3 linked regions of the Candidatus Pseudothioglobus singularis PS1 genome follow. The main gene of each other region encodes a partner of the protein of the gene in region 3 in a complex. Links are inferred from orthologs where the notes say so. Each region holds a gene or a part of one and is shown on either strand. Other genes may lie near its edges. The genes, in order: ccmA, ccmB and W908_RS05875.

What was found.
Region 1: the proteins of W908_RS05875 (region 3) and ccmA are in contact, whole or in part, in a solved structure (PDB 8CE8), measured with the Escherichia coli proteins. The link is inferred for Candidatus Pseudothioglobus singularis PS1 from one-to-one orthologs.
Region 2: the proteins of W908_RS05875 (region 3) and ccmB are in contact, whole or in part, in a solved structure (PDB 8CE8), measured with the Escherichia coli proteins. The link is inferred for Candidatus Pseudothioglobus singularis PS1 from one-to-one orthologs.

The regions. Positions count from the first base shown.
Region 1 is NZ_CP006911.1:526,590-530,848, reverse strand. What follows is about bases 1,423-4,259. They hold ccmA (cytochrome c biogenesis heme-transporting ATPase CcmA), read left to right. Parts: upstream 1,423-2,458; coding sequence 2,459-3,061; downstream 3,062-4,259. Other genes in these bases: metK (methionine adenosyltransferase), read left to right, coding at 3,876-4,259; ccmB (heme exporter protein CcmB), read left to right, coding at 3,079-3,723; W908_RS02680 (outer membrane protein assembly factor BamE), read left to right, coding at 1,945-2,388; fur (ferric iron uptake transcriptional regulator), read right to left, coding at 1,487-1,894; W908_RS02690 (metal ABC transporter permease), read right to left, coding at 1,423-1,464. Outside these bases: prfA (peptide chain release factor 1), read left to right, coding at 1-682; more of W908_RS02690, read right to left, coding at 679-1,422. UniProt on the Escherichia coli protein: Part of the ABC transporter complex CcmAB involved in the biogenesis of c-type cytochromes; once thought to export heme, this seems not to be the case, but its exact role is uncertain. Responsible for energy coupling to the transport system.
Region 2 is NZ_CP006911.1:521,458-528,729, forward strand. What follows is about bases 4,492-7,272. They hold ccmB (heme exporter protein CcmB), read right to left. Parts: upstream 6,314-7,272; coding sequence 5,669-6,313; downstream 4,492-5,668. Other genes in these bases: metK (methionine adenosyltransferase), read right to left, coding at 4,492-5,516; ccmA (cytochrome c biogenesis heme-transporting ATPase CcmA), read right to left, coding at 6,331-6,933; W908_RS02680 (outer membrane protein assembly factor BamE), read right to left, coding at 7,004-7,272. Also shown: W908_RS02640 (mechanosensitive ion channel family protein), read right to left, coding at 1-750; W908_RS02645 (murein hydrolase activator EnvC family protein), read right to left, coding at 750-1,247; W908_RS02650 (YqaA family protein), read right to left, coding at 1,237-1,815; glyQ (glycine--tRNA ligase subunit alpha), read right to left, coding at 1,830-2,726; ahcY (adenosylhomocysteinase), read right to left, coding at 2,846-4,258; more of metK, read right to left, coding at 4,383-4,491. UniProt on the Escherichia coli protein: Required for the export of heme to the periplasm for the biogenesis of c-type cytochromes.
Region 3 is NZ_CP006911.1:1,153,588-1,161,003, forward strand. What follows is about bases 2,803-5,727. They hold W908_RS05875 (heme ABC transporter permease), read right to left. Parts: upstream 4,678-5,727; coding sequence 3,928-4,677; downstream 2,803-3,927. Other genes in these bases: W908_RS05865 (DsbE family thiol:disulfide interchange protein), read right to left, coding at 2,803-3,313; ccmE (cytochrome c maturation protein CcmE), read right to left, coding at 3,310-3,768; ccmD (heme exporter protein CcmD), read right to left, coding at 3,761-3,931; tsaB (tRNA (adenosine(37)-N6)-threonylcarbamoyltransferase complex dimerization subunit type 1 TsaB), read right to left, coding at 4,693-5,349; W908_RS05885 (biosynthetic peptidoglycan transglycosylase), read right to left, coding at 5,349-5,727. Also shown: N(2)-acetyl-L-2,4-diaminobutanoate deacetylase DoeB, read right to left, coding at 1-471; W908_RS05840 (sulfotransferase family 2 domain-containing protein), read right to left, coding at 556-1,395; W908_RS05845 (class I SAM-dependent methyltransferase), read right to left, coding at 1,452-2,048; W908_RS05860 (HU family DNA-binding protein), read right to left, coding at 2,375-2,647; more of W908_RS05865, read right to left, coding at 2,798-2,802; more of W908_RS05885, read right to left, coding at 5,728-6,005; W908_RS05890 (copper homeostasis protein CutC), read right to left, coding at 5,998-6,675; rpsF (30S ribosomal protein S6), read left to right, coding at 6,821-7,210; rpsR (30S ribosomal protein S18), read left to right, coding at 7,220-7,416. UniProt on the Escherichia coli protein: Required for the export of heme to the periplasm for the biogenesis of c-type cytochromes.

The sequences.
Region 1 (4,259 bases), 630 kb from region 3 along the record:
GTACACTCGCTATGTTGAGAGATCAAAATGGCAATTAGAAATCTTAAGCTCAAACATGGGTGAGCATGGTGGATTTAAAGAAATCATAGCAAGAATTAGTGGGACTAATGTTTACTCAAAACTTAAATTTGAATCGGGTGCACATCGTGTTCAAAGAGTTCCAGAAACTGAATCTCAAGGCAGAGTTCATACCTCTGCTTGTACAGTCGCAGTGATGCCAGAAGTCTCAAGTATTGAAGAGGTTAATATCAATATGAATGATGTCAGAGTTGACACGTTTAGAGCCTCTGGAGCTGGTGGTCAGCATGTTAACAAAACCGATTCAGCTGTCAGAGTCACTCATATCCCAACCGGCACAGTAGTTGAGTGTCAAGATGGGCGCTCTCAGCATAAAAATAAAGCACAAGCTATGTCTGTATTAGCATCTAGAATTCTTGATGCACAGCAGCAAGAACAACAAAAAGAGCAGGCTTCACAAAGAAAAGAGCTAGTTGGAAGTGGTGATCGCTCTCAAAGGATTAGAACTTATAATTACCCCCAAGGGAGAGTCACTGATCATCGAATTAATTTAACTCTATATAAGTTAAATGAGGTCATGGAAGGTGAACTAGAATCAATCATTGACCCATTGATCATTGAGCAGCAAACCAATCAGCTAACAGAGCTCAATGCAACGCTTTAAATTCTTTTTGGAAAAAACTGAGCAATAAAAAAAAGTACGCCTAACGTTATTACAATTGTAGGTCCTGTTGCCAAATCAAAATCAATCGAAAAATACAGTCCCATCAGAACTGAAGAAATGGATACAATCATGGACGTTACTATCATTGCAAGGGGTGAATTTGAAAAGACTCTAGCAATAGCAGGTGGAATGATCAATAGTGATGTGATAAGCAACACCCCAACGATTTGGACTGAAACTGAAACCGCCAAAGCTATTAAAAACATAAATAGAAGGTCATAAAACATCTTATTAATACCTTCTGCCTTAGCAAGCTCTTCATTAAGTGTAAGTAATAATAATTTTTTCCAGTTCATTATTAAGATTGAAATGACGATCACTGCAACAGAGAATATCCAATATATATCACTTGTTGTTATAGATAAAATATCGCCAAATAGATAAGAAAAATAATCAGTATTTTGATTTCCAATGATCCCCAAAACCACAATTCCCAGCGATAGTGAAATATGAGAGAAAATCCCCAGAACAGCGTCACTTGACCAAAACTCTTTTTGTTGTAATATCACGATTAGTGTTGCAAACAGACCACCAATAAAAACTAAACCAAAGTTAATACCTAGTCCCGTTACCAGACCCAAAGCAACACCCAATAGAGCACTGTGGGAGATTGAATCAGAAAAATATGAGAGCCTCTTCCATATAACGAAACAGCCTAAAGACCCAGCAATGACCGAAACACCTATCGCTGCAACTATAGCTCTATAAATAAAATCGTCCATTTTCTATAAAGCCTGAATGATCTTAGTGACAGTCCTTACACAAGCCATAAAGGTAAAGAGAATGATCAGTCAACTCAAAGCCGTGTTTTCTTGCAATCTGAATTTGGTGTTGCTCAATAACATCATCTTGAAACTCTATAATTTTATTACACTTCACGCAAACTAAATGATCATGGTGTTCTAAGCCGCACAATTCATAAACCGCCTGGTTGTTCTCGAAATTAAGTTTCTGCACGATCCCTGATTCTTCAAATTGTGACAAAACACGGTAAATTGTTGCAACGCCCACCTCTTCATGCTGATCAATGAGAACTCTGTATATGTCCTCAGCACTGAGGTGATGATTTGGAGACTTCTCTAAGACCTCTAAAATTTTCAGTCTTGGCAGGGTAACTTTTAGACCAGCACTTTTTAAATCTTCAGCATCCATTAAAAAATCCTTAAGGTAAAATCTACTTTATATTTTATATGTTTATAGCTATGAAGAAATTAACTTTTATTTTGCTTATTGCTTTAATGGCTTCTGGTTGTTCTAATTCTCTTCCAAAAACCCCTGAACTTCCAAAGATGCCTAAGTTATCTATGCCAGAGCTTCCAAAGATGCCTAAGCTTTCGTTGCCTAGCTGGGCAAAGCCAAAAATGCCTTCAATTGATGTCTATAAGCCAACCATTATGCAGGGTTCAGTTTTAGATATGAATGAAGTCAATAAGCTTCAGTTAGGAATGTCGAAAGAGAGTGTCATGAATTTAATTGGCTCGCCTAGTATTATTGACCCATTTCACCAATATCAATGGGACTATATCAATCATTCTTCGATTGAAGGAGAAATTGAAATACAGTACCGCTTAAGATTGATTTTTAAAGACAACCTTTTGACTGAAATTGATAAAAGTGGACTGGAAAGCTTATCAAACGATAAGTAACTCCTTTAGTTATTTTTTTTGATAACTAGATTTTTCAGTGTTTATTTAGCTTATCAACTAAAATAAACGAATGTTAAAACTAATAGTAAATAACTTAAGCTGCCAAAGGGGCTACAAACTCCTCTTTGAAAATTTATCGTTTGAGTTAAATTCTGGAGAAGTATTAAAAGTCTCTGGTCCAAATGGTTCAGGCAAGACCTCATTAATGAAAATACTTGCCGGTCTTAGTTCATTTGAGACAGGCTCAATTGATTATGATGACACTAAAATTAATAGTGAGAGATACAATCTTGATTTTCTTTATATAGGTCATTTGGCCGCTCTTAGTCCAGAGTTAAGCTGTTTAGAAAATTTAAAGTATACAATGCGCCTCGGAAATGATAATCTTGATTTAGATTTTTCTGATGCCCTTAAAAAGGTTGGCTTAGAAAAATTTGAAAATGAGCTTGTAGGCAAACTGTCAGCTGGTCAGAAAAAAAGAATCGCACTTTCTGTTTTATTCATTACTCAATCCAAAGTATGGCTTTTAGATGAGCCTTTTTCAGCACTTGACTCAAAGGCAATCAAAATAATTGAAACTAGAGTTGAGGATCATTGCAACTCTGGTGGCATCTGCATCCTAACTACGCACCAGGAGTGTAATATTAAAAACATGAAGGAGATTTCTCTTTGAATATCTTCGTGCAAACAATGACAAGGGATCTTAAAATGGCCTTGAGAAATCCGTCAAGTTTCTTGAACCCTCTTATGTTTTTTGTAATCTCAATCTCTTTATTTCCGATTGCAATTAGTCCAGAAGCGCAAACTTTATCAAGCATTGCACCTGGAATAATTTGGGTTATAACAATGCTTTCAGTTCTATTATCTCTCAATTCATTATTTCACTATGACTATGATAGTGGGGTCCTAGAGCAAATGGTTATTTCTCACCACTCATTGCCTTTAATCTTACTGGCTAAAACTTTAGCTCATTGGATGCTTTCAGGGCTTCCAATAATCATTTTGTCTCCTTTTCTTGGAATGGCACTTTTTATAAATACTGAAGGGATCTATATTCTCCTTTTGACTTTAATTATAGCTACGCCATGTCTAAGTCTGATTGGCTCAATTGGAGCCTCCCTGGTTGTTGGCATTAAAAACTCAGGAATGCTTTTATCTCTATTAATTCTCCCCCTTTACATACCGATCTTGATTTTTGCAACAAGCGTAGTATCTCAATCTCAATCTAATCTTCCAATTGATGGTCAGTTATATTTTCTAGGATTTATCTTAATTCTAAGCTTACTTATAACTCCTTTTTTAAGTGCACTTTCATTAAAAATAAGTCTCGAATAGACTTTACTTTTCCAAGTTAAAGATTATAATTAATTAACGCTGATTTGTTCCGATTGCTAGCGTTGTTACATTGTGTGACTAAAACAAGCTAAAGCTGGCCTCTCTTTCAAGAAATCCATCTTTAGTATTAAATAATTTTATAGGATTTTATTATGATATTTACTTCTGAATCTGTTTCTGCTGGCCACCCCGATAAAGTATGTGACCAAATTTCTGATGCCATTCTTGATGCTGCACTTAATCAAGATCCTAACTCTAGAGTTGCTGTAGAGACACTTGTCAAAGACAATCAAGTCGTTTTAGCTGGAGAAATTACAACTGATGCTAATATAGATTATGAATCTATAGTCAGAAAAACAATTCTTGGAATTGGTTATAACCAAGAAGAGTATGGATTCAATGGTGAAACATGTTCAGTTATGAATTTGCTTGGCAGGCAGTCTCAAGATATTTCAATGGGTGTCACCGAAAGTGATAGTCATGAGCAAGGCGCAGGTGACCAAGGCCTTATGTTTGGTTATGCAGAAAATTCAACA
Region 2 (7,272 bases), 630 kb from region 3 along the record:
TCCAATAACTTCATGTATTTGTCTATTGGTCATCCTCGATGGAGTTTCAATTGGGATTGTGGCAAAGATCGAGTTTGGAACGTAGACCGGATTTTTAGTGAACGTTCTAATTCGTGTCATCCTCCAGCCAATTTTCTCTACAACGCCTTCGATACTTTTGTCAGTTGTTCGAATCCAGTCACCAGTTGAGAATGGCTTGTCCATTTGAATCATGAGGCCACCAAAAACATTCGCAAGCATATCTTTTGCTGCAAAGCCAACAACGATTCCACCAACACCACCCAGGGTAAGAATGGAAGAGACCGCATAACCATAAAATTGAGCAACGCCAAGGATGATAGCAAATACAAAAAGAATCTTAACTAAGCGCGTAAAGAGTCGAATAGAGTCTTTATCAACACTGCCTTCAGATTCTAAAAGATAGTTTTCAACGCTTGAGATTAATCTTAAGATTCCCCAAGTTAAAATAAATACTGGTGCAATAGCGATATAGCCGACAATATCATTTAATGATTGAATCTCAGATGTTAACTCTTTTAGAGAAAAATATAGCCAGCCATACCAAATGAGAAGTTTAAGTGGCGCTGAAATAGCACCAATTAAATAATCATCGATTTGGGTTTTGGTGCTCCCAGAGTGTTTGGTAATTTGTTTTAAAATACTACCTAAAACAACATGCGTAATAATCGTAATGACCAGAAGAACTGCAATGGTTTGAATTGGGCTTATATTTTGGATAAAGTCGTTCATCAGAGGTATTTTAATGGATTAATAGGTTCTTCGTATTTTTTCATTTCGAAATAAAAAGGTTTGTCACCAGTTAATGCAATTAACTGACCCTTTTCAATTGTGTCACCCTCAATCACAAGCAGCTCTTGATTTTGGTTGTAGATGCTATAAAAACCATAAGAGTGTTTAATTATGATCATCTTTCCATAACTCGCCATCCTGTCTCCACTGTATACCACTTCACCTTTTCTTACTGCCCTTACCTCTTGGCCTGAGCTATTATTATAAGTCAGACCAAAATGACCGTCCTTTTCTGAATAGTTTTTAAGAATTGATGAGTCAACTGGCAATGACCAGTCCTTTTTAATATTTTTTTTGCTTGATTTGGATGAAGTTTTTGAGCTTTTTACATCAATTACGTTGAATGATTTTTCTTCAACAGTAACTTGCCCAGGCTGGTTCGTTAGGCAGCCTGATAGAAAAATTAATAAGAGAAGATTTATTAGTTTAGTATTCATACCATAGAAATAAAGCAATAGCGATAATCAGAAAATACCCTAGCCAGTCGATATACTTATTTAACCACGCATCAGCCATTTTTCCAAATTTTCTTACTAGAAAAGAAATTAAAAAGTATCTCGCACCTCTAGCAATTAAAGAAAATACGATAAAGGGAAATAAAGCCATCGACATCATTCCAGCCGCAATTGTAAAAACTTTATAAGGGATTGGACTAAAACCTGCAATGAGGATTATATAAATGCCGTAAGTTTGGAAGTAAATTTGTGCAGTATTGAACTTTGACTCGTAACCTAAATTAACCAATATAGGCAAAATATAATTTTCAGCTTGTACTCCAATGAAGTAACCTAAAATTGCACCCAAAACAGAGGAAAAAGTACAAATAGCGGCAAAATAGAATGCCTTTGACCTATTTCTCAAGGACATTGATGCCAACAATAAATCTTGAAGTGGCAGTGGAAGAATGATGGACTCTAAAAAGCTTATGATAGATAGCCATAAAATGGCAAACCTACTGGATGACCAAACTAAGACTTTATTATAAATTGAGTGAAAAGGCCTCATTAGTTTCAATAAAACTATTTTTTTAGCATTGGAAAGCCTAGTCTTTCTCTTGAGTCATAATATTCCTTTGCAACCTTTTGACTCATAGATCTTACTCTTCGAATGAATCTTGCTCTGTCAGTTACACTGATTGCTTTTCTTGCATCAAGAAGATTAAAAATGTGAGACGCCTTCATAGTTTGTTCGTATGCAGGGAAAGGAAGATTTTCCTCAATAAGTTTTAAATTCATAGCCTCGGCTTCATCAAACTGCCTGAAAAGAACTTCAGTATCTGCAATATCAAAGTTATATTTTGATTGCTCAACTTCATTTTGATGAAATACATCACCATAGGTAAGCCCCTCTGTCCAAATTAGATCATAAACGCTATCAACGCCTTGCAAATACATTGCTAGCCTCTCAAGACCATAAGTCAGCTCTCCTGAAATAGGTTTGCATGAGAGTCCACCTACTTGCTGGAAGTAAGTAAACTGACTGACTTCCATTCCATTTAGCCAGACTTCCCATCCAAGACCCCAGGCCCCTAGTGTGGGCGATTCCCAGTTGTCCTCTACAAATCTAACATCATGCATTTTTAAATCAATGCCGATTGCTGTGAGTGAGTCGAGGTATAAGTCTTGAATATCATCAGGCGACGGCTTTAATAAAACTTGGAATTGATAATAGTGTTGAAGACGATTAGGGTTTTCACCATAACGACCATCTCCGGGTCTTCTTGAGGGCTGAACATAAGCTACTTTCCAGGGCTCGGGTCCTATTGACCTTAGAAAGGTTGCAGGATGAAAAGTTCCTGCACCAACCTCCATATCAAATGGCTGAGTAATTGCGCAGCCTTTTTCAGCCCAATAACTCTGCAACTTGAGGATTAAATTCTGAAATGATTTGCTTGTGTCGAGGTCTAAGTTAGACATTGAAATTCAACTAAGAAATAACAAAAATTTTACCTCACCACAAAGTTTTGAGGGTTTACATTTAAATTTTAAAAAAAATGCGGGATAAACCCGCATTTTTTTAATAATCACAAAAAATCTTAGTACTTATAGGCCTCTGGTTTAAAAGGGCCTTCCTTAGGCGTATTGATGTATTTTGCTTGCGTATCCGTTAAGACAGTCATAACACCACCGAAGCCACCTACCATTCCAGCCGCTACTTCTTCGTCAAGTTTCTTAGGGAGAAGCTCGACAGAAACATTAGCAGGTTTCTGGTCTTTTGGTAAGTCAGCAAATTTATTACTATAAAGATGCATTTGTGCTAAAACTTGGTTTGCAAATGAGCCATCCATAATTCTAGAAGGGTGTCCAGTTGCATTTCCTAAATTAACTAAACGACCTTCTGAAAGAAGAATTAAGTAATCATTTTTATCATCAGAGCGATAGATGCGATGAACTTGCGCTTTCACTTCATCCCATTTCCAATTTTTACGCATGTATGCTGTATCAATTTCATTATCAAAGTGACCAATATTACACACTACAGAGCCTGCTTTGAGGTATTGAAGCATTGAAGCATCACAAACATTAGTATTTCCAGTCGTTGTGACAATTAAATCAGTGTTGGCTAGTAAATCTTTATTGATACAATCTACAGAACCAGTATTGATTCCATCAATATAAGGTGAAACCACTTCAAAGCCATCCATGCACGCCTGGAAAGCACATATAGGATCAATTTCAGAAATTTTAACAATCATTCCTTCTTGACGAAGTGACATGGCAGATCCTTTACCAACATCGCCATAACCAATCAATAAGGCCTTCTTGCCTGACATAAGCATATCCGTACCTCGCTTAATAGCATCATTAAGAGAGTGCCTACAACCATACTTGTTATCATTTTTTGCCTTAGTAACAGCATCGTTTACATTGATAGCAGGAACTTTAAGTTCACCACTCTCAATCATCTCTAAAAGGCGATGAACACCAGTCGTTGTTTCTTCACTGATACCATGAATTTTATCAAGCATTTCTGGATACTTATCATGGACCATGCCCGTTAGATCACCGCCATCATCAAGAATCATGTTGGCATCCCATGGCTTACCGTTATGAAGAATAGTCTGCTCAATGCACCACAAGAACTCTTCTTCAGTCTCACCTTTCCAGGCAAATACAGGAATATTTCTTGCTGCCATAGCAGAAGCAGCATGATCCTGTGTCGAAAAAATATTGCAAGATGACCAACGAATTTCAGCTCCAAGATCAATTAATGTTTCCATTAGGACCGCAGTTTGGATTGTCATATGAATACAGCCCATAATTCTTGCGCCTTGAAGAGGCTGCTCTTTGCTGTACTTTTCTCTAAGAGCCATTAATGCAGGCATTTCAGCTTCTGCAAGCTCAATTTCTTTACGACCAAAATCTGATAAATTAATATCAGCTACTTTGTAGTCAAGGTTTAGATCGGCTACTTTAAAGCCACTATTATCTATTGTAGAATCGCTCATTTTATTTCCCGTTAAGTTAAAAAAATGAGCGTCGTTTTGATTACCAAGCCTGATTGAAAAAATATTTTCAATGCAACGCCCCTTGGCACGAGACGCATTATACCAAAAACATATGAAAAAGAAACTATTTTAGTAAATCTGCTCTATCAGTCTTCTCCCAGCTAATTGAGTCTTCTTTTCTCCCAAAGTGACCATAACTCGCAGTCTGCTGATAAATTGGACGTTTTAAATCTAGCATTGCAATTAAACCTTTAGGGCGAAGATCAAAATGCTCTCTGATAAGAGCAACAATTTCATGATTTGGTAGCTCTCCAGTTCCAAATGTGTCAACGCTTATACTCGTTGGTTCAGCAACTCCAATTGCATACGAAACTTGAATTTCACAGCGCTTAGCGATGCCAGCTGCAACAATATTTTTAGCAACATAACGTGTAGCATAGGCAGCACTTCTATCTACTTTTGAAGGATCTTTGCCTGAAAAAGCACCACCGCCATGTCTAGCCATGCCGCCATATGTGTCAACTATAATTTTTCTTCCAGTTAGTCCAGCATCACCAACCGGACCTCCAATTTCAAAATTTCCTGTTGGGTTTATGTGATATTGCGTCTCGCTTGTAAGCCACTTTTCAGGAAGGATTGGCTTAATAATATTTTCTAAAACACTCTCTCTAAGCTCCTCAAGTGAGATGTCTCCATCGTGCTGAGTAGATAAAACTACAGCGTCAATACCTACAATTTGATTACCCTCATAGATGCAAGAGACTTGAGATTTAGCGTCTGGACGAAGCCAAGGTATCGAGTCATCTAGCATTAAATCTGCTTGCTGCCTGACTAATTGATGTGACAGCATAATGGGGGCTGGCATTAGCTCTTCTGTTGAATTTTCTGCATAACCAAACATAAGGCCTTGGTCACCTGCGCCTTGCTCATGACTATCACTTTCGGTGACACCCATTGAAATATCTTGAGACTGCCTGCCAAGCAAATTCATAACTGAACATGTTTCACCATTGAATCCATACTCTTCTTGGTTATAACCAATTCCAAGAATTGTTTTTCTGACTATAGATTCATAATCTATATTAGCATCAGTTGTAATTTCTCCAGCTAAAACGACTTGATTGTCTTTGACAAGTGTCTCTACAGCAACTCTAGAGTTAGGATCTTGATTAAGTGCAGCATCAAGAATGGCATCAGAAATTTGGTCACATACTTTATCGGGGTGGCCAGCAGAAACAGATTCAGAAGTAAATATCATAATAAAATCCTATAAAATTATTTAATACTAAAGATGGATTTCTTGAAAGAGAGGCCAGCTTTAGCTTGTTTTAGTCACACAATGTAACAACGCTAGCAATCGGAACAAATCAGCGTTAATTAATTATAATCTTTAACTTGGAAAAGTAAAGTCTATTCGAGACTTATTTTTAATGAAAGTGCACTTAAAAAAGGAGTTATAAGTAAGCTTAGAATTAAGATAAATCCTAGAAAATATAACTGACCATCAATTGGAAGATTAGATTGAGATTGAGATACTACGCTTGTTGCAAAAATCAAGATCGGTATGTAAAGGGGGAGAATTAATAGAGATAAAAGCATTCCTGAGTTTTTAATGCCAACAACCAGGGAGGCTCCAATTGAGCCAATCAGACTTAGACATGGCGTAGCTATAATTAAAGTCAAAAGGAGAATATAGATCCCTTCAGTATTTATAAAAAGTGCCATTCCAAGAAAAGGAGACAAAATGATTATTGGAAGCCCTGAAAGCATCCAATGAGCTAAAGTTTTAGCCAGTAAGATTAAAGGCAATGAGTGGTGAGAAATAACCATTTGCTCTAGGACCCCACTATCATAGTCATAGTGAAATAATGAATTGAGAGATAATAGAACTGAAAGCATTGTTATAACCCAAATTATTCCAGGTGCAATGCTTGATAAAGTTTGCGCTTCTGGACTAATTGCAATCGGAAATAAAGAGATTGAGATTACAAAAAACATAAGAGGGTTCAAGAAACTTGACGGATTTCTCAAGGCCATTTTAAGATCCCTTGTCATTGTTTGCACGAAGATATTCAAAGAGAAATCTCCTTCATGTTTTTAATATTACACTCCTGGTGCGTAGTTAGGATGCAGATGCCACCAGAGTTGCAATGATCCTCAACTCTAGTTTCAATTATTTTGATTGCCTTTGAGTCAAGTGCTGAAAAAGGCTCATCTAAAAGCCATACTTTGGATTGAGTAATGAATAAAACAGAAAGTGCGATTCTTTTTTTCTGACCAGCTGACAGTTTGCCTACAAGCTCATTTTCAAATTTTTCTAAGCCAACCTTTTTAAGGGCATCAGAAAAATCTAAATCAAGATTATCATTTCCGAGGCGCATTGTATACTTTAAATTTTCTAAACAGCTTAACTCTGGACTAAGAGCGGCCAAATGACCTATATAAAGAAAATCAAGATTGTATCTCTCACTATTAATTTTAGTGTCATCATAATCAATTGAGCCTGTCTCAAATGAACTAAGACCGGCAAGTATTTTCATTAATGAGGTCTTGCCTGAACCATTTGGACCAGAGACTTTTAATACTTCTCCAGAATTTAACTCAAACGATAAATTTTCAAAGAGGAGTTTGTAGCCCCTTTGGCAGCTTAAGTTATTTACTATTAGTTTTAACATTCGTTTATTTTAGTTGATAAGCTAAATAAACACTGAAAAATCTAGTTATCAAAAAAAATAACTAAAGGAGTTACTTATCGTTTGATAAGCTTTCCAGTCCACTTTTATCAATTTCAGTCAAAAGGTTGTCTTTAAAAATCAATCTTAAGCGGTACTGTATTTCAATTTCTCCTTCAATCGAAGAATGATTGATATAGTCCCATTGATATTGGTGAAATGGGTCAATAATACTAGGCGAGCCAATTAAATTCATGACACTCTCTTTCGACATTCCTAACTGAAGCTTATTGACTTCATTCATATCTAAAACTGAACCCTGCATAATGGTTGGCTTATAGA
Region 3 (7,416 bases):
ACAACAAAAAGGTAAAAAATCTAATGTCTTTCCGCCAGAATGAAAATCTACAACATAATCTGCAAGAGGAAGAAGAGTCCGATTAAAGTAATCAGCTATCTTCTCAGTAAAGGTTCCTTCAGGATTGCCAGGGAAAACTCGATTCATATTACCACCATCAATTGGAGATGTTCTTTTTCCAGCCTGAAAAGCTGGATAATTCATCCCAGGAATAATTATCACTCTTCCTTTAATATCAGAAGATCTGATGTGATTTGCTAAATCAAATAATGCTACAGGACCTTCATATTCATCACCATGATTAGCCCCAGTAAAAAGAATTGTTGGCCCATTTCCATTTTTTGCTACAGTTATAGGAATCACTATAGAGCCCCAGGCAGAGCCATCATGAGAGTGAGGAAGTTTAAGATAGCCATGCTGAATTCCATCTTTCTCAAAGTCAACACTTAGGCTTATTGGGCTATCCTTCATAAGAAATTAGAAAGCAAATAAAACTAAAACGTCATTGTACTTCATCAACAAAATATTTACAATCTACGAAAACTCTAAAAAAAATTATTTAAACAATAAAGCACCATTGCCAAAATGGCTTTTATACAAATCAATATCATCTCCATAAATTTCATTAACAAGATTGACTTCTAATTCTGTGAACATTGATTTGTAACTTGGCAAACGGCCATTATTTTTCATTTTTTCAAGATCTATATCTTTAATCTTTGAGAAATCTCCATCAACTTTTTCAAAACTTGAAATATCATGATTTAAGATCTTCCTAGTATCATAAACTTTAAAACCTTTAGATTTCAATAAGTCAATTGCATCAGAAAAGAGCTCCAAAGAAAAATAATCATCATAATGCTCATAATGAAGAAAATCTGACTGATTTCTCCAGTGTTCCTCCATATTTTCTCTACTTTGAGATTTTATATATTCTAGAAATTCATTAAAATTTAAACTCGCTTTATTACCAAAATTATCATTAAAGTTAATTTTTCCATCTACCACTTTATCTAAATAACAAGAAGCAATTCTAGTATATGGGCAACGCAAAACAACAAAAGTATGTTTTGCAAGAGAAACTTCTCTTTGAGATGAAATAAAGGTTTGGTTATTTTGATGAATCCAATTAATATCATCAACGTCTTTAACAAAGCCATTTGCAATGGCAATTGAAAACCTTAATGAAGAGCAACAATTCTTTGGAATATAAGTACAAACAGCCTCCAATGGATAGATAGATAAAGCATGACTAGATGAAAAATTATAAAGTTCATTTTCAGTCACTTTTGAGATTTCTATTCTTGCATTCTTTAATTGTCGACCATTGTTCACTTTCAATTCCTTTTTTAAATTATTTGACTCTAAAGATAAAACACATATATTAAGAGGCAAATTACTTTTAGCAGTTATCTTTTCAAGTAGTTGAATACAATTATTTTAATAAATATTCAATCACCAGGTAAAAATTCAAGTGCCAGATTTCTTAATTCTTCATCAGACTTTTTACCTTTACAAGCAATAAGATATAAAGCATAGTCCTCCGGTCTTCTTCCACCTATCCATTTCTGAAAGCCCGCTTCAATAAAAAAATTCAATAAAGATGAATAAGTAAACCCACACTTGTGTGCCATAAACTCATTCCCTTCTTCAAGGGCAGCTCTTAACCCATACAAAATATCAATGGGAGCTATTGGGACTGGAGTTTCGTATAGTGGATCATAAAGTTTATCTTTGAGAATTGCATCGCAAACACTTTGTAAATCTGGGCAAATAAGAACAACTACGCCATCATCTTTCAATACTCTAAGAAACTCTTTTACAACAATTGGAACTTGATGAGGATATACGTGTTCAATGTTATGTGATGAGTAAACTGCTTCAACACTATTTGAAGCAACTTTACTCATATCCAACAATGTTCCAACAATATCTGGATTGACAGTTTTATCAATATCAAATCGAACTTCTTTCCATTGATCATTATCAAAACCTTTTAAACCAATTTTTGTTTGAGGACCACAGCCTACATGGAGAAATGTTTTCATAAAAGAAATTAACTGTAATTATTTAAATTTTTTTAATTATATCAAGATAAATATAATTCAAAAAAAATAGATTTGGAAATTCTTAAACTAAGATATTGCAAATTAAAATGGCGGAGCGGACGGGGGTCGAACCCGCGACCTCCTGCGTGACAGGCAGGCGTTCTAACCAACTGAACTACCGCTCCATATTTCTTGGTGGGCGCTACAAGACTTGAACTTGTGACCCTCGCCTTGTAAGGGCGATGCTCTCCCAACTGAGCTAAGCGCCCAAAAAAATGCCCGAATCAAATAAGGAAACGGGCATATTATACTTCGAAAAAATCTGATTAGTTAACAGATTCCTTTAATAATTTTCCTGCTTTAAATGCGGGTGCATTTGATGCTGAAATTTGTATTGCAGCACCAGTTTGCGGGTTACGGCCAGTGCGTGCTGCGCGTGCTCTTACTAAAAAACTACCAAAACCAGTGATAGCTACTGAGTCGCCACTTGCCAATGTGGTAGAGATTGCAGTAGTTGTTGCCTCTAAAGCACGAGCTGCATCAGCTTTCGAAAGACCTGAGTTATCAGCAATTGCTGAAACTAAATCTGATTTGTTCATTTGTTAACTCCTTAGTTTTAAAAAGAATTTATGTAAAACCCACTAATTTTATTGAAAAGTGTAAAATAATTATACATCTAAGAACCCTTATTTCAAGCGACATTCAACAATAAATATAAATTGGGGTAAAAATACTATAAAAAAATACTTTTATAATGTCTCTAAAAAAACCTGGAAATTTTTACTCCAAACTTCTGGAGTTATTTCTCCGATATGTTTATAAAGAATTAATCCTTCTCTATTAATTAAAAAGGTTTCTGGGGTTGCATAAACACCAAGCTCCATTCCAACTCTTCCATCTGGGTCAAAAATAATCTCATCAAATGGATTTCCCATTATGTCTAGATACTTCTGACCATCATTTTTTTGATCTTTGTAGTTAATGCCAATTAACTTTAGACTCTCATTATTTGCTATATTCATAATTACTTGATGCTCCTTCCTACAGGTAACACACCATGACGCCCAGACATTGATAAGTATCATTTGATTGCCTATCAAATCATTCAATTTGACATTTTCATTCGTATAAAAGTCTTTTCCATTGACCTCTGGAACAATCTTTCCTAATAGAGGTGATGGAAGCTTATTGGGATTAGAATTAAGACTTAAGAATAAAAAAATTCCTATTATAAAAAATATAATTAGAGGTATTATTTTTTTCATTGCTGAGAACTTGTAATCTCTAAAGCAGCAGCTACCTCTGGAGGCATATAATTTTCATCATGCTTCGCTAAAACTTCTTTAGCAGTAAATTTATAAGTACATAGCTTGCCTGCCCAAGCTTTTTTGCACTCCTTCTTAATTGAACCACTTGCCACGACTCCCTGGCCCTCTCTAAAAAGGTCAGGCAAAATACCCTCATATGCAACTTTAATTGTTTGGTTATTATCTGTGACTGAAAAAGTAGCTATCATTCCTTCCCTACTAAAACTATCAGTCTCAACAAGGCCTCCCAGTCTAAAACTCTTATTTGCTGGAGCCTTTCCATCGACAATATCAGAGGGAGTATAAAAGTATAATAAGTTTTCACTAAACGCCTTAATCCCCAAATATCCTGCCAGGAAAACACCAGATACTAAAAGCCCAACCAATATCATTCGGTTTTGTCTTTTAGTCATTGATTGAGAATTTATTTTTGAGAGACAAAATAGTCTTAGTGTGGATTCTCTTTGCACTAATAAAAAGAGTAATTATTGTCAAGAAGGAAACACCATATGCGAGCCAAACATAAAATGCATACTTCCCATAAGGCAGAAAGGAAAAATACTCAACCATAGTCATGATACTACTCCCTCAACTTCATCTTTGACCCAGCGAGAATTTTGCTCACGAACTAGAACCTCTGTTCTTGCTTTAATTACAACAAGAAGCGCATAAAGAAAAATTGACGCTACAAACATTATTGCAAGTGCAATTTGCATGTCTGGATCTTTTAAACCACCAGTACCAACCGAATAACCTTGGTGAAGGGTGTTCCACCATTTAACTGAGTAATGAATAATTGGTAAATTAATTAGGCCAACGATAGCAAGTATAGAGCTAGCTTTTGCAGCAGTCTTTGGGTTATCAAATGCGCTATTAAGAGACATGTATGCTAGATATAAAAACAATAATATGAGCTCAGAAGTTAATCTAGCATCCCAGACCCACCATGCTCCCCACATCGGCTTACCCCAAATTGCTCCAGATGCCAATGCAATGATTGTAAAAGCTGCGCCAATTGGCGCCGAAACCTTTGCCACCACTTCAGCCATTTTAATTTGCCAAATGAGTCCAATACCCCCAGCAATTGCCATGATTGCATAAACCATCATTGACAAGATAGCACTTGGAACATGAATGAATATTATTCTATAACCATCACCTTGCTGATAATCAGGCGGTGATATAACAAGAGACCAAAATAAACCAATCACCAAAAGGCTAGCAAAAGGCCAAAAAAACCATGGTGTAAGCCTAGAACAGGTTCCATAAAAAACTTTCGGTGAGGCCTGCCTTTGAATCCATTTCCACATAAATAAATGCAGTGATAAAAAAGAGATTTATTTTAATGATTTTTGAGCCACATTGTTTCGTAAATATATCGGCTGGGGTAGCTCAAAGTCGCTAGTCTCTCCCCTACTAAATGACTCAAGTGCTAAATCTATTAAACTAGAGGATTCTGGAAAAATTGTGAGATCAGTTTCAATTACACCAGAAGCAGAACTGAGCATATCACCATAGGCATCCCATCCTGTCCCAACTCCAATATAATTAGTATCGAGAATATCTACATCATTAGGATTACATATGCGCAATTTACTGATTTTTCCTTGATTGTAAATAGCCCAATAGACCTCTCCCATTCTAGCATCAAGTGCTACAGCTATTTTTTCAGAACTAAGAATCTGTGAAGCCCTAAATCCAAGCAACTCAAGTGTCGAAAATCCAATCGTTGGAATATTACAGGACATTGAAAGCCCCTGAACAACGCCAACACACATTCTTACACCTGTAAATGCACCAGGCCCTTTAGTAAAGATTATTGAATCAACATCCTTTATTAGAGTTCCTGTTTCCTGAAAGACTTCATCACAAAGCTTAAGAATATGGCCAGAGCTTTTTTGAATCCCTGACAAAACGCGACTAACTCTTGACTCTTTGGTCATTAGAGTGACCGATGCAATTTCAGTACAGGTATCTATCGCAAGTAAATTCATCAAAATATTTTTTTGTAGTTTTCGTGCATCTTCAAAATCATCTTAACTCGCCTATCCAGCCTATCAGGAAAGTTAATAGGATTATAGTAAGAAGGCCCTTTAAGCAAGGCAACAAGTGTTGCCATATCTTCTAAACTCAAATCCTTAACATCTTTATCAAAGTAGAAATAACTTCCACTGGCAAAGCCGTGGTAGGCCATATCTCCTTTTTGGGCTAAATATACCGTATTCATATACCTCTCAAGAATAAATTCTTTATCGTAAGACAACTCTAAAAGTAATGCCATCAAAACCTCTTCAAACTTTCTGGAAAAAGTTTTTTCCCGAGTTAGAAGCGAATTCTTAACTAATTGCTGAGTAATTGTACTGGCTCCTCTAAGCGCCTTATCATCAAATAAATATCCGTAAATAACTCTCCCAATCTCTTTAAAATCAACACCATGATGATGGAAATATGATTGGTCTTCCACTAAAAGAAGCATATTAATAAGCTCTGGAGGGTAATCATTAAAGGAGAAATTGATTTGAGTGATAGTGTTTGAGACTTTTATCTCAGTTGAAAATTGAGACTTTACTATAATGTTAAGATAGAATAAATAAGCTGAGAAGATAAATATAAATATTAAACTTACAATCTTGATCCAAAATTTATACATTGATTGCAGTTTTAATTTCTTTAATAGTTTGACTATCTGTAATTTTTCTATTTTGTCTATGAATTGAGCAAGAAGAATGAAGCCAAGCAAAGTGACAATCAGAGAGAATTTCACTTATGTTTTGAGGGTTTATGCCTGAGCCTGGCATAATTTCAATTCTGCCAGATGCTCTTTGTTGCATTTCCTTCAAAACTGCCAATCCCTCCATAACAGTCTCATAGCCACCAGATGACAAGATCGTATCAAAACCTAAATTAATTGCAATTTCAACTGCTTCAATAGTCTTTGGGATAGTATCTACTGCTCGATGCAAAGTTTTTTTAATGCCATCGCTATATCTAATTAATTGACCTAAAAATTCTTGATCAAGCTCACCATTCAAAAGCGTAGCGCCAAATACAACGCCGTCGAAGTTGTATGATCGAGCTTTATCAATATCATCAAACATTTGATGAAGATCCCCTGATGAGTATTCAAAACTGCCTTTTTTAGGCCGAATCATTACCCTGCAAGGTATATTCACTTCTGAAGCAAGCTTCATTAATTCATCAGATGGCGTCAATCCTCCAAGCTCTAATGAGCTGCAGAGCTCAATTCGGTCTGCCTTTCCATTGATGCAGGCCTCTAGACCAGAAATGCTATCGATACAGACTTCTAGTTTGGATTTCATAAATCCAAGTTTATATTAATGTTCATCATAATACGAGAAGAAGCGCAAATAATTGATAAGTATAGAGTAACTAGTATAAAATACCCTCTTCCTTGCTTGACCAGCCCTTGTTGGCAAGCTTTTTTTAATCCATAAGGAGATGTTAATGAGACATTATGAAATAACTCTCATTGTTCACCCTGACCAAAGTTCTCAGGTTACAACAATGATTGAGAAGTACAAAGAGCTAATCACTTCAGGCAAAGGTATAGTCCATAGGGACGAAGACTGGGGTCGTAAACATTTAGCCTATCCAATCAACAAAATTTATAAAGCACATTACTTAATGATGAATATCGAGTGTGACAAAGATACACTTGATAAATTAAACTACAACTTTCGCTTCAACGATGCCATCCTAAGAAATTTAATTATTTCTAAGTCAGAGGCAATCACTGAACCATCAATTATGGTTGCAGAAGCAGGCAAAGATTCAGATAAAGTTAAAGATCAAGGCAAAGACAAAGCCAAAGGTCAAGACTCAGAAAAGAAATAGGAGACTGTAATGGCTAAAAAACAAGTTAACAAAAGACGCAAATTTCAAATCCCTATAAACCGCTTTTGTCGTTTTACAAAAGCAGGTTTTAAGGAAATTGACTACAAAGATGTTGAAATACTTCTTAAGAATATTGATGAAAGTGGAAAAATTACGCCATCAAGAATAACTGGTACTTCTGCAAAGTTTCAAAGACAATTGACAAC